DNA from 2 places in the Paenibacillus sp. FSL M7-0802 genome. Region 2 is predicted to be linked to the other one. Evidence: riboswitches for the same ligand, from Rfam matches in the RefSeq annotation. Region 2 holds a riboswitch; the other holds the start of a gene.
The links. A riboswitch is a leader RNA that binds a small molecule or an ion and turns the genes downstream of it on or off. The one in region 2 is predicted to bind ZMP and ZTP.
Positions count from the first base shown of each region.

Region 1: another riboswitch for ZMP and ZTP. It lies ahead of MHB54_RS08525 (bifunctional 5,10-methylenetetrahydrofolate dehydrogenase/5,10-methenyltetrahydrofolate cyclohydrolase); the one in region 2 lies ahead of MHB54_RS15430 (TIGR01440 family protein).

Region 1 is NZ_JBBOSD010000001.1:1,798,400-1,803,906, forward strand. Features, by position in the region: gene MHB54_RS08520 (fatty acid desaturase) at 283-1,344, opposite strand; ZMP/ZTP riboswitch at 1,558-1,642, shown strand; gene MHB54_RS08525 (bifunctional 5,10-methylenetetrahydrofolate dehydrogenase/5,10-methenyltetrahydrofolate cyclohydrolase) at 1,754-2,620, shown strand; gene MHB54_RS08530 (cyclodeaminase/cyclohydrolase family protein) at 2,617-3,252, shown strand; gene MHB54_RS08535 (stalk domain-containing protein) at 3,480-4,982, shown strand; gene MHB54_RS08540 (ABC transporter substrate-binding protein) at 5,102-5,507, opposite strand, start outside.
Region 2 is NZ_JBBOSD010000001.1:3,308,534-3,314,040, forward strand. Features, by position in the region: gene MHB54_RS15415 (L-threonylcarbamoyladenylate synthase) at 1-542, shown strand, start outside; gene MHB54_RS15420 (manganese efflux pump MntP) at 684-1,244, shown strand; gene MHB54_RS15425 (low molecular weight protein arginine phosphatase) at 1,349-1,933, shown strand; ZMP/ZTP riboswitch at 2,012-2,093, shown strand; gene MHB54_RS15430 (TIGR01440 family protein) at 2,314-2,901, shown strand; gene glyA (serine hydroxymethyltransferase) at 3,022-4,272, shown strand; gene MHB54_RS15440 (carbohydrate ABC transporter permease) at 4,420-5,328, shown strand; gene MHB54_RS15445 (carbohydrate ABC transporter permease) at 5,328-5,507, shown strand, end outside.

The DNA.
Region 1 (5,507 bases), 1.5 Mb from region 2:
AATCTATTCCTTCTTTCCTGGCATAGTGAATTATCCTTCTGAAATCAAAGGGAACTTATCTCTGTTTACACGTAGCTAATTTATATATAATCGATATATATCGTTTCGATATATAGAATGTAAAGGTTGACAATCGATTTGTCAATAGCGCTTGCTAAAACAAAGAATGAAAGTACTGCATTTTCAATATAAACAAAAAAATCTAAAAGGATGTTATCCCTTTAGATTTCTCAAAGTAAACTGCAATTTTTCAACATCTCTTCAGAAGAGTTTTGTACAAAGTTATTTTCTTTCTGTGCTTACAACAGGTGTAGGGATGGGTTTCGTAACTGCAACACGTTTGCTGAGGAGCGGCCTCACTTGTTTAAAGGTCAAAAAGGTTTTCGTATTTTCATCCCAAAGTCGGAACTTCAAAGATTGCAGACTGCTACTTACTGTGATCGTGGTCGCCTTTTGAAGTAACGGTGTCGCTTCATGTGCTTTTTCCAAATTATAATTTGGCACTTTTGGGCTCAAGTGATGAACGTGATGAAATCCGATATTGCCCGTAATCCATTGCAATACTTTAGGAAGCTTGTAGTAAGAACTGCCTTCTACGGCCGCATTAATATAGCTCCACTCTTCATCGTGCTCAAAATACGAATCCTCAAATTGGTGTTGTACATAGAACAGCCAGATTCCCAACATACCAGATACAAAAAAGATAGGTGCCTGTACGAGAAGGAAGGCCTGCCATCCAATAGCCCATGACAACAGTGCATACAAGGCAACGATGGATATATTCGTCACATAGGTGTTCATTTTTTCCTTGCGTTTGGCTGTCTTGATATTAAACCGATAGGAAATCAAAAAAGTATAGATCGGACCTAGTCCAAACATAACCCAAGGATTTCGATATATGCGATAGGCCAGCCGTGTCCATGTGGAAGCCTCTGTGTACTCTTCTACCGTAAGCACCCACATGTCACCTGTGCCTCTTTTATCCAGATTACTGCTGGTTGCATGGTGGATTGCGTGACTATTTTTCCATTGGTGATAAGGGCAGAGCGTAATAATACCTGTAATCGTTCCCACAATGTCGTTCAGCTTGCGGCTTTTGAAGAAGGATTGATGACCACAATCATGAAAAATAATAAATGTCCGTACCACAAACCCCGATGCAACAATGGCAATTGGAAGTGTCAGCCAGTACGAAACCGACAGACTAAGATAAGCAGCATACCACAATAGGATCAGTGGACCCAAGGTATTGATGAGTTGCAGAACGCTGGATTTTGTGTTTATTTTCTCGTAGGGAGCCATATTTTTTTTCAATTGGGCTAATGGGAGTTGTGTCATACTCATTATGATCCTCCTTTAAAATGACGCCTATACCTTGATCCTGTTAGGCGTACATGTTGATCTAATCTCAGTATAAGGTAAAGCCTCTAGGCGCTGTAGTCATAAACGTCAGCTCGGGTATATGACATTTGTCATATAGACAAGTAACACAACCCGTTTTCCAAATGTTCGCGGGTTTCTTTTCTGATGATTATTTGTTAAAATATAAGGTATAATAACGCTGTATGTGACTGGCGAAGTCAGTGGAATGAACCACGAGGGAGCATACAAAAAAAGCGTACCGTTCGCCTGGGAGAAGTATTTGCAGAGGATTCGTCTGTCTTGACGACCTTGTGCAAATACTTTTTTTTCGTTTTAAGACCATGACACCCTGTTGATAAATCATGCGATAAATTCAGAGGAGGCTCGGACTATGGCTATAATCATGAAATCCAAAGAAGCAGCAGAGCAAGTATATGCAACGATCCGTTCACAGGTAGAAAAAATGAAGCAGCAAGGACACCGTCCCCATCTGGCGACCCTATTGGTAGAAGGCGATCCGGCATCTGCATACTATGCCCGGACCAAGCAAAAAATAGCGGAGAAGCTGGGCATCTCATTTCATCTCCATACTTTTGACCGTCATGTTAGCGAAGCCGAGCTACTGCACCTGATCGGCAGTCTGAACGATGCATCCCATGTACATGGCATTATGCTGGAACTGCCGCTTCCCCAACATCTTTCTGCCTCCGTTATTAAACAATCCATCGCCCCCTACAAGGATATTGATGGAATAACACCTGATAACAAGCTGGCTACCGTAACAGGTGACGCCGGACTATATCCCGCAACACCTCAAGCCTGTATCGAGCTGCTCAAGCATTACGGTCACACCTTGGCAGGCAAAAATGTCACGCTCGTGGGCATCGGGCAGACAGTGGGACTTCCCCTTTTCCACATGTTGCAAAGAGAAAATGCCACCGTTACCGCCTGTCATGCAGGTACGCGTGATATTGCAGAGCATCTGAGCCATGCAGACATTGCCTTCGTCGCAGTCGGATGCCCTGATGTGATTACGCAGGATATGGTCCATCCTGGTCTGATTCTCGTGGATGCAGGAATTAACGAGACGCTGGAAGGAAAAATCGTGGGTGACGCTGCTTCAAACGTGGGTGAAAAGGTACATGCCATTTCTCCGGTTCCCGGCGGTGTTGGCACCTTAACGACTGCGATTTTGTACAAAAATCTGCTCAAAGCGATACATCTGCAACACTACTCCAGAGAGGTGGTCTATTCATGAGTGAACTGTCGTGGAACAATTCCATCGGACATTTTCTGAAAGAGGCTGCAAGTGCAGCGCCTACCCCCGGCGGAGGAAGTGTATCCGCACTGGCTGCGGCACTAGGCGCGGCTATGACCTCCATGACCGCCAACCTTTCACAAGGAGAAAAATATGCGCACATCCATGAAAAAATCACGGACGTCATTAGCAGCATGGGAAGATTGTCTACGCATTGTGAGGAACTGATGGTCGCAGACATCCAATCCTTTGAACAGTACATGACCGCGTTGCGTTTGCCCAAGGAAACAGACGAAGAAAAGCGCTATCGTACCCATTCCCTACAGACAGCGGTGATCGCTGCCATTGAGGTACCCATGCGCCTGCTGGAAGTATGCCGGGACGGATTGTCGCAAGCCTATAACATTGTGGAAATGTCCAATAAAAATGTGATTTCAGATCTTGGCATCGGCGCGATCCTGTTCGAAGCAGCAGCTCAATCTGCCCTGCTTACCGTCGACATTAACCTTGCTTCGCTGAAAGACTTGGATGTCAAATACTCCTATGAGACCAAGACAGCCGCACTCATCCGTGAAATCGGACAAATCAAAGACCAAACCTTGTTGATGGTGCGCAGTCGAATAGCGAATTAGTCTGCTCATAACCGTGTTTAACCTGTTCTAACCAACATATTTCTGCTTACTCGTTAAAAGAAATAGCCTCCAAATTCATCTCTAATCGTGGGTTTGGAGGTTATTTTATTGAAATTCATACTTTTTGGAAAACTTTTCTATATTATATACGTCTATGGATAAGGGGATATTCTCGAAGGTATCATTTTTTATCTTATACACATTGATCAAGAAATGAGGAAAATCGTATGAAAAGACGGACTCTATTACTCAGTATAATCACGTTATTGTTATTCAGTTCTAACGCGTGGGCGAACGAAAAGGAGTCTACATCCCATATTCGTTCCTATGATTCTGGGAGTCTGATTCAATCCGATGGAAGCTTGTGGCTGTGGGGCTATAATCAATCCGTACCGACTCGTGTAGAGAGTAAGTCGGACGTTGTAAAAACATTTTCTAATATCATCAACGAGGGCGATCTGGTATTTTCCTTACAAGACCACTCTGCTTGGTATGTGTCTAGAAATAATATTGCTGAATCCGTGAAATTCGTTCCTCTGGAAGGATTACAGAACCTCGCAGCTGTAAGTAGTTTGAATGATCATATGCTCGCTCTGAGCAGCGAAGGCAGCATATCTTCCGCTGATCGACTCGACAATGGAAACATCTCTAGTCCTTTTCAAACCCTATCTGGCCTCGACGAGGTTGCCAATATAGATAGTTACTATGAGGAAAGACCGGATTATGAGGAACGCTGGATATTTCTAAAGAAAGACGGCAGTGTGTGGAAAAATACAAAAGCCTTGCAGGGCTTCGAACCTATTTCATCATTAAAAGATATTACGACAATCGCTAAAAACATAGCCTTAAAAAAAGATGGCACCGTGTGGACGTGGCCCAAAGAATTTGATAAAAATGTAACTCCGTCCGAAACTCTATCCGTATCGCAAATTCAAGCCTTATCGGGCATCAAGACAATCAAGGCCAATAGGTATTCCAATCTCGCGATTGATCAGCAAGGTCGGCTATGGTTCTGGGGTGCTACAGTTACAGGTTACTCAGATAATACAACCTATCACAACGAAAATACCCCTGTACTATTAACAGGAGTAAAGGATGTTAAAGACGCCTTTTTCGCCGAACGCTCCATACTTGCCCTAACCACTGCTGGGAATGTATATGTTGGGTCTCTAGATGGTGAAAAGTTACCATCCAATGCCCCCTTTACATTACTTGCTAAAAATATTCAAAACATCAAAGCAGGTCCACGGCACGTAATCATGCAAAAAGCAGATGGCGCCCTATGGGGCTGGGGTGTCAACAAACACGCGCAGCTCGGTATAGGGGACTATGAGTTTCTTTATAGTTCACCAGTTCCTGTACAAAAACCGATTCTTGTCCGTCTCAATGGTTCGCCTGTCCCTCTGAGTAATGGTGCCATTACCCGCAACGGGCAGGCTTTTATTCCCCTTCGTTCTGTTTTTGACAAACTGGGGGCCGAGATCGCTTATGATTTCAACAGCAAAATAGCGAATATGAATCAGTCTAAGACAGAAGACCATCCTGTCTCTCTAGAAGTAAATTTCAAAACCAGCCAAACAAAAGTGAACGGTAAAGCCGTAAAACTCACCAATCCGCCCTTCATGGTGAATGGAATTGGTTATCTTCCACTAAGGCTACTCAGCGAAACGCTGGGGGCCAAGGTAGATTGGATACAAAAAGAAGATACTATTGAAATTACAACGAAATAGTAAATAAAAACCAGTCCAAACATGATTCGTGTTGGACTGGTTTTTTATGCTATATACTGCGTGTATTATGCGACTTCCCATCTGTTTTGGACAATTCGTCACAACGCAGAATCTCACACCTATTGTTTAACTTTATTCTCTTTTTCTCTTTCGACCAGCATATCTACGATCATATCAATTTGTCCAGTAATAGCGATTGGATCATAGCGATAATACGTATCAAAATCGTTAAAGAACACTCTATTGTTCTTCACCGCAGGAAGATTCCCCCACACAGCGGACGATTTCAGTTGCTTGAGCGCGTCACCCTTTTTCTCCGGGTCATACGTAGTCAGGAACATATAATCTGCGTCATACTGTGGCAATACCTCCATCGAAAGCTGCACCGTTTGTTCCTTGGAGTTAGCTGTTTTCTTTGGCATATTCAGTTTGAGCGCATTGTACACAGCTTGTCCGCCGCGCCCCGCATTGTCGCCAAAGATCCAAAGTGCGTGCTTGTCCGTCAGCTCATACAGACCGAAAGTT
Region 2 (5,507 bases):
CCACGGGGGTGGGACTGGAGTCCACGGTAGTGCAGGCGGGTGACGACGGAACCGTCACCATCCTGCGCCCCGGCGGCGTGACGGCCGAGCAGCTCGCTGCGGTTGCTCGCGCCGTCGTGCTGGACCCGGCGTTGGCCGCTACGCCCGGGGAAGACGCGGACAGCCCAGCGCCGCGCTCGCCGGGCATGAAGTACACGCACTACGCGCCGCGAGGCCGCTTGAGCGTGGTACAAGGCCCGTCGTCCGTTGAGGTGACGGGCTGGATTCGCGCCGCGCTGGCGGAGGCTTCCGCGCGCGGGGAGCGCACGGCAGTGCTCGCGTTTGACGAGCATGCCGCCGGCTACGCCGGAGAGCGCGTCTACACGCTAGGCAAGCTGGACGCGCTCCATGAGGCAGCGCAGCGCCTGTACGGCGTGCTGCGCCGCTGCGACGAGGACGGCGTCACCTACATTTTGTCGGAATCCTGTCCGCCGAAAGGATTGGGAGACGCCGTCATGAACCGCCTGCTTAAAGCGGCAGGTCACCGAATCGTCCGCTTGTAGCTTCTGTCGAATCAGAGCCTCTTATATTAAATTTCTCCTCTCCTCGTCTTGGTATTGGGCACTTTCAGTGTATGCTTGTACTGATTTGCCCCTTGTCCGCATAACGTGTACAAGAACAGACGGATAATGGAGGGATGGAGTATGCTGGCAGCCTCTGCCCATGCCGGGCAGGTTGTAACGATTCTGATCATGGCGGTAGCGCTAGGAATGGATGCGTTATCGCTGGGCGTAGGGATCGGCATGAAGGGGATACGCCTGCGAGACGTGCTGCGCATCAGTACTGTTATTGGCTTTTTTCACATTCTGATGCCATTGCTGGGAATGTTCACAGGCCATTATATGAGTTCTTTATTAGGTCATGTGACGGCCTACTTCGCAGGGGGGTTACTCATCCTTTTGGGCGGGCATATGGTGTATAATTCCTTTAAAGGGGACGGCGTACAGGTATTGGATCATCGTTCGCCTTTAGGCCTTTTGCTGTTTGCACTTGGGGTGAGCGTTGACTCATTTTCTGTAGGAGTGTCACTAGGTATGTTCCAAAGTGATCTGGTGCTGTCCGTTCTGGCGTTTGGTTTTTGCGGGGGAGCAATGGCGATGTTGGGCCTGCTGTTGGGTCGCAAGGTCAGCCGCAATCTAGGAGATTATGGAGAAGCAGTGGGCGGTGCCATTTTGCTGGCATTCGGCTTTATGTTTATGTTTTGATTTTAGCGTAGACAGTGTAAAATAAATGCAGGATTATAGTAAGGGATTAGAATTATAGTAATCCTCTGTTTATATATTTTTTTAACATACGGGGGGTGAAAACGTTGAAGAATATCTTATTCGTATGCACAGGGAATACCTGTCGCAGTCCAATGGCTGAAGGGATGCTGCGTAAGTTGGCTGCTGAGCATGGGCTAGAACTGGAAGTGCGTTCTGCGGGAGTAGCCGCGATGGAAGGCACGCCGATATCCCGACATGCAGAGGCGGTTCTACGTGATCATGATATATCCGATCAGATCACTTCAACCTCTTTGAGCGACGGGCTTGCCGGGTGGGCGCATCTGATCTTAACCTTGACGCAAGGACATAAACAGCACGTAATTCAGCGCTTTCCCCAAACGGCGGGCAAAGTATTTACGCTTAAGGAATATGTGGAGAACCGGGATGCGGTGTTGAATGATGTACAGGAGTTGGATAGTTTATATGCTTCACAGCAGTTGATGGCTTCACTCGGACAAGAGCTATCGGCGCAGGAGCGTGAACGAATGATTGAATTACACCAACGGATTCCGGGCTTTGATATTTCTGATCCGTTTGGCGGTTCGCGAGAAGATTACGATGTCACAGCTGCGGAAATCCGTACGGCACTGCATAAGCTGCTGGACAAGCTAAAGGCATCTTCCGAATAAAATTGGTATTACTCATCTGTTTTGTACGGAATCTGTTGATTTTCGGCGGTTAATCCGTTAAGATAAGGTGGAAAAATGAGAATCCGATGTAACTGGCGACAAAAGTGGGATTAACCACGATGGAGCATCGGATATACGGCCGGTCGCCTGGGCAAAAGAGCAATTCCACATAGGTGTGGACTGCTCTTTTTTTCATATACAAGTTATGCCAGATTTTTAGCTGAGAGTTGATTCCATTAAAGATTCTTCCATTTTTTCTGCTCGAAATCTGAAACATCGGCTATAATATAGTCAGATTGTGATCAGGAGAGAGTGTGTTGAACTTGGGGCATGAGACCGTGCCTAGTCTCTGAGAGGCTGTTCAACCAAAGGAGGTTCCAATGGTGGAACAATTAGATCATGAGATTCCGCTGGAAGCACAGACCACTTCTGTCGTGCGGGAAATCGCAGAAGCAGCCAGTCTCAAGGCTGGTCGCCTACTTGTTATTGGCGTTAGCACAAGTGAAGTGGCTGGAAGTCGGATTGGTACGGCGGGGGCGCTCGATGTGGCTCAGCAACTGTTGTCTGGAGTAGAGTCCGTTCGCAGGCAGTATGGCTTTGATGTGGCGTTTCAATGCTGTGAGCATTTGAACCGAGCGCTGGTCGTTGAACGGGCTGTGCTGGAGCGACTGAGACTGATGGAGGTTGCAGCTATTCCTGTTCGTACAGCAGGAGGCTCTATGGCTACCGTCGCCTATCGTTCTATGAGCGACGCGTGTTTGGCGGCGAACGTGCAGGCTCATGCCGGGATAGACATCGGCGAAACGCTGATTGGCATGCATCTGCGACCCATTGCTGTTCCGTTTCGCCCAAGCCTTCGCTGGATTGGCGAAGCACGTGTGACAGCAGCGTTCACCCGTCCTCCACTTATTGGCGGACAACGGGCGGTGTACAGTCTGGAGCAAGAAGTCGGCGGAAACTGCGATTAGCATTTGGCATGGCGGCATGTTTGTACTAATCTTTTTTGCATTGATGATGAGGTACCCAACAGAGGAGCAGGCGTTTGCTTGTATACCCAACAATTGACTATGGAGAGGGAGTAATCAATCATGATGGAACACCTGCGTAAAAGTGACCCGGCAGTGATGGAAGCAATGGGACTTGAACTGAAACGACAACGCCACAATATCGAGCTAATCGCATCCGAGAACATTGTCAGTGAAGCAGTAATGGAAGCTATGGGCTCCGTGCTGACGAATAAATATGCTGAAGGTTATCCGAACAAACGCTACTATGGTGGCTGTGAGCATGTAGATATCGTTGAAGACATCGCACGTGACCGCGCGAAAGAACTGTTCGGCGCCGAGCATGCTAACGTGCAGCCTCACTCTGGAGCACAAGCCAACATGGCGGTGTATCTGGCAGCTCTCAAACCTGGAGATACTGTACTGGGTATGAATCTGGCGCATGGTGGCCACTTAACACACGGAAGTCCGGTTAACGCTTCCGGCTTGTTGTATAACTTTGCTGCCTATGGTGTACGCGAAGACAACTTCCGCATCGACTACGATGAAGTGCGCAAGGCAGCCTTCAAGCACCGTCCTCGTCTGATTGTAGCTGGCGCGAGTGCATATCCGCGTACTATTGATTTTGAAGCTTTTGCTTCCATTGCCAATGATGTAGGTGCTTTGTTCATGGTGGATATGGCACATATCGCAGGTCTTGTGGCAGCGGGAATTCACCCAAGTCCAGTTCCGCATGCCCAATTTGTAACAACAACGACACACAAAACGCTGCGTGGTCCGCGTGGGGGTCTGATTCTGACTCGCAAAGCATGGGCGCAAGCGATTGATAAAGCTATTTTCCCTGGTACTCAAGGGGGGCCACTGATGCATGTGATCGCGTCCAAAGCGGTTGCTTTGGGTGAAGCGCTCCAGCCATCGTTCAAAACCTATGCGCAAAACGTAGTCCGCAACGCACAGGTGCTGGCTGAAACACTGCTGGCTGAGGGGATTAACATTGTATCCGGTGGTACGGATAACCATCTGATGCTGTTGGATACGCGCAATTTGAATATCACAGGTAAAGAAGCGGAGCATGTATTGGATTCCGTGGGCATCACGGTCAATAAAAATGCGATTCCTTTTGACCCGACCAGTCCATTCGTAACAAGCGGAATTCGTATTGGTACACCTGCTGCAACATCTCGTGGTATGGATGAAGAGGCTATGGTCAAAATCGGTAAAATCATTGCTGAAACCCTTAAAAACCCGAAAGATGATACTGTATTGTCCAAGGCAAGCCAAGCGGTTGGCGAGTTGACAGACAAGTTCCCGATCTATCCAGGAACTCAATACTAATTCATCAACATTCATAATCTTTATGTTATAGGCTGTTTTCCTTCCGTAAGCCGGAGGAGAACAGCCTTTTTTTGCTTCCGAACGACTCGGAACTTACATTTTTGGGTAATAAGCGATTACAGTAAGGGTTTATGCGCGCTTTCCTTCATGATCTACGACAAAGGAGTGATTGCATTGAGTCAAAGAAAATCCGCGCAATTATTGCAGCAACTCGTATTTGTAGGACCGATGGCGTTGTTTTTCGTCTTGATTATGGTCATTCCGTTCCTGCTGGGCCTGTATTACTCCATGACGAACTGGGATGGAGTATCTGAAAATATCCGATGGCTCGGACTAGGGAATTACGTTCATATTTTTAGGGATGATCCAGATTTCCGTAATGCGTTCTGGTTTACGGTCCGATTTACCGTATGTGGTGTCATTCTGACAAACCTGATTGGCTTTTTCCTAGCCTATGCACTTACCAAACCGCTGCGTACCCGTAATGCACTGCGAACTGTATTTTTTATGCCCAATATGATTGGGGGCTTGCTGCTCGGTTTTATCTGGCAGTTTATATTTGTACGCGGCTTTTCTGCGGTAGGAGAGGCGACAGGGCTTTCCTTTTTTAAACTGCCGTGGCTGGGTGATGGGCCAACTGCTTTTTGGGGAACTGTCATTGTGTTTGTATGGCAATATGCAGGTTATCTTATGGTTATTTACATATCCTCGTTAAATAATGTCCCGCATGCCCTTATTGAATCGGCCCAAATCGACGGTGCGAGCCGAAGACAGATTTTGCGTCATATTGTAGTGCCACTTATTATGCCAGCGGTGACCGTCTGCTTGTTCTTGGCGATATCCTGGTCCTTTAAAGTATTTGAGTTGAATTTGGCTCTCACGAAGGGGGGACCTTTCAAGTCGACAGAGTCTGTAGCGTTGGACATATATAATGAAGCGTTTACAAATGATCGACTTGGATTAGGGACTGCCAAAGCTATGATTTTCTTTGTGGTCGTTGCGATCATTACCAGCATTCAGGTGCGTCTCACGAAGAAAAAGGAGGTCGAAATGTAATGGGAAAAACGTCAAACTATCGTTTGGGCACATGGGCTGCTGAATTATTGCTTATTGTGATCGGGTTAATCTTTCTGGTTCCGTTCTATTTTTTGCTCGTAAACTCCGTTAAATCCTTTGGCGACATTTTGGCCCATTCCGCTTCGTGGCCGACAACCTTCCGTTTTGAAAACTATGCT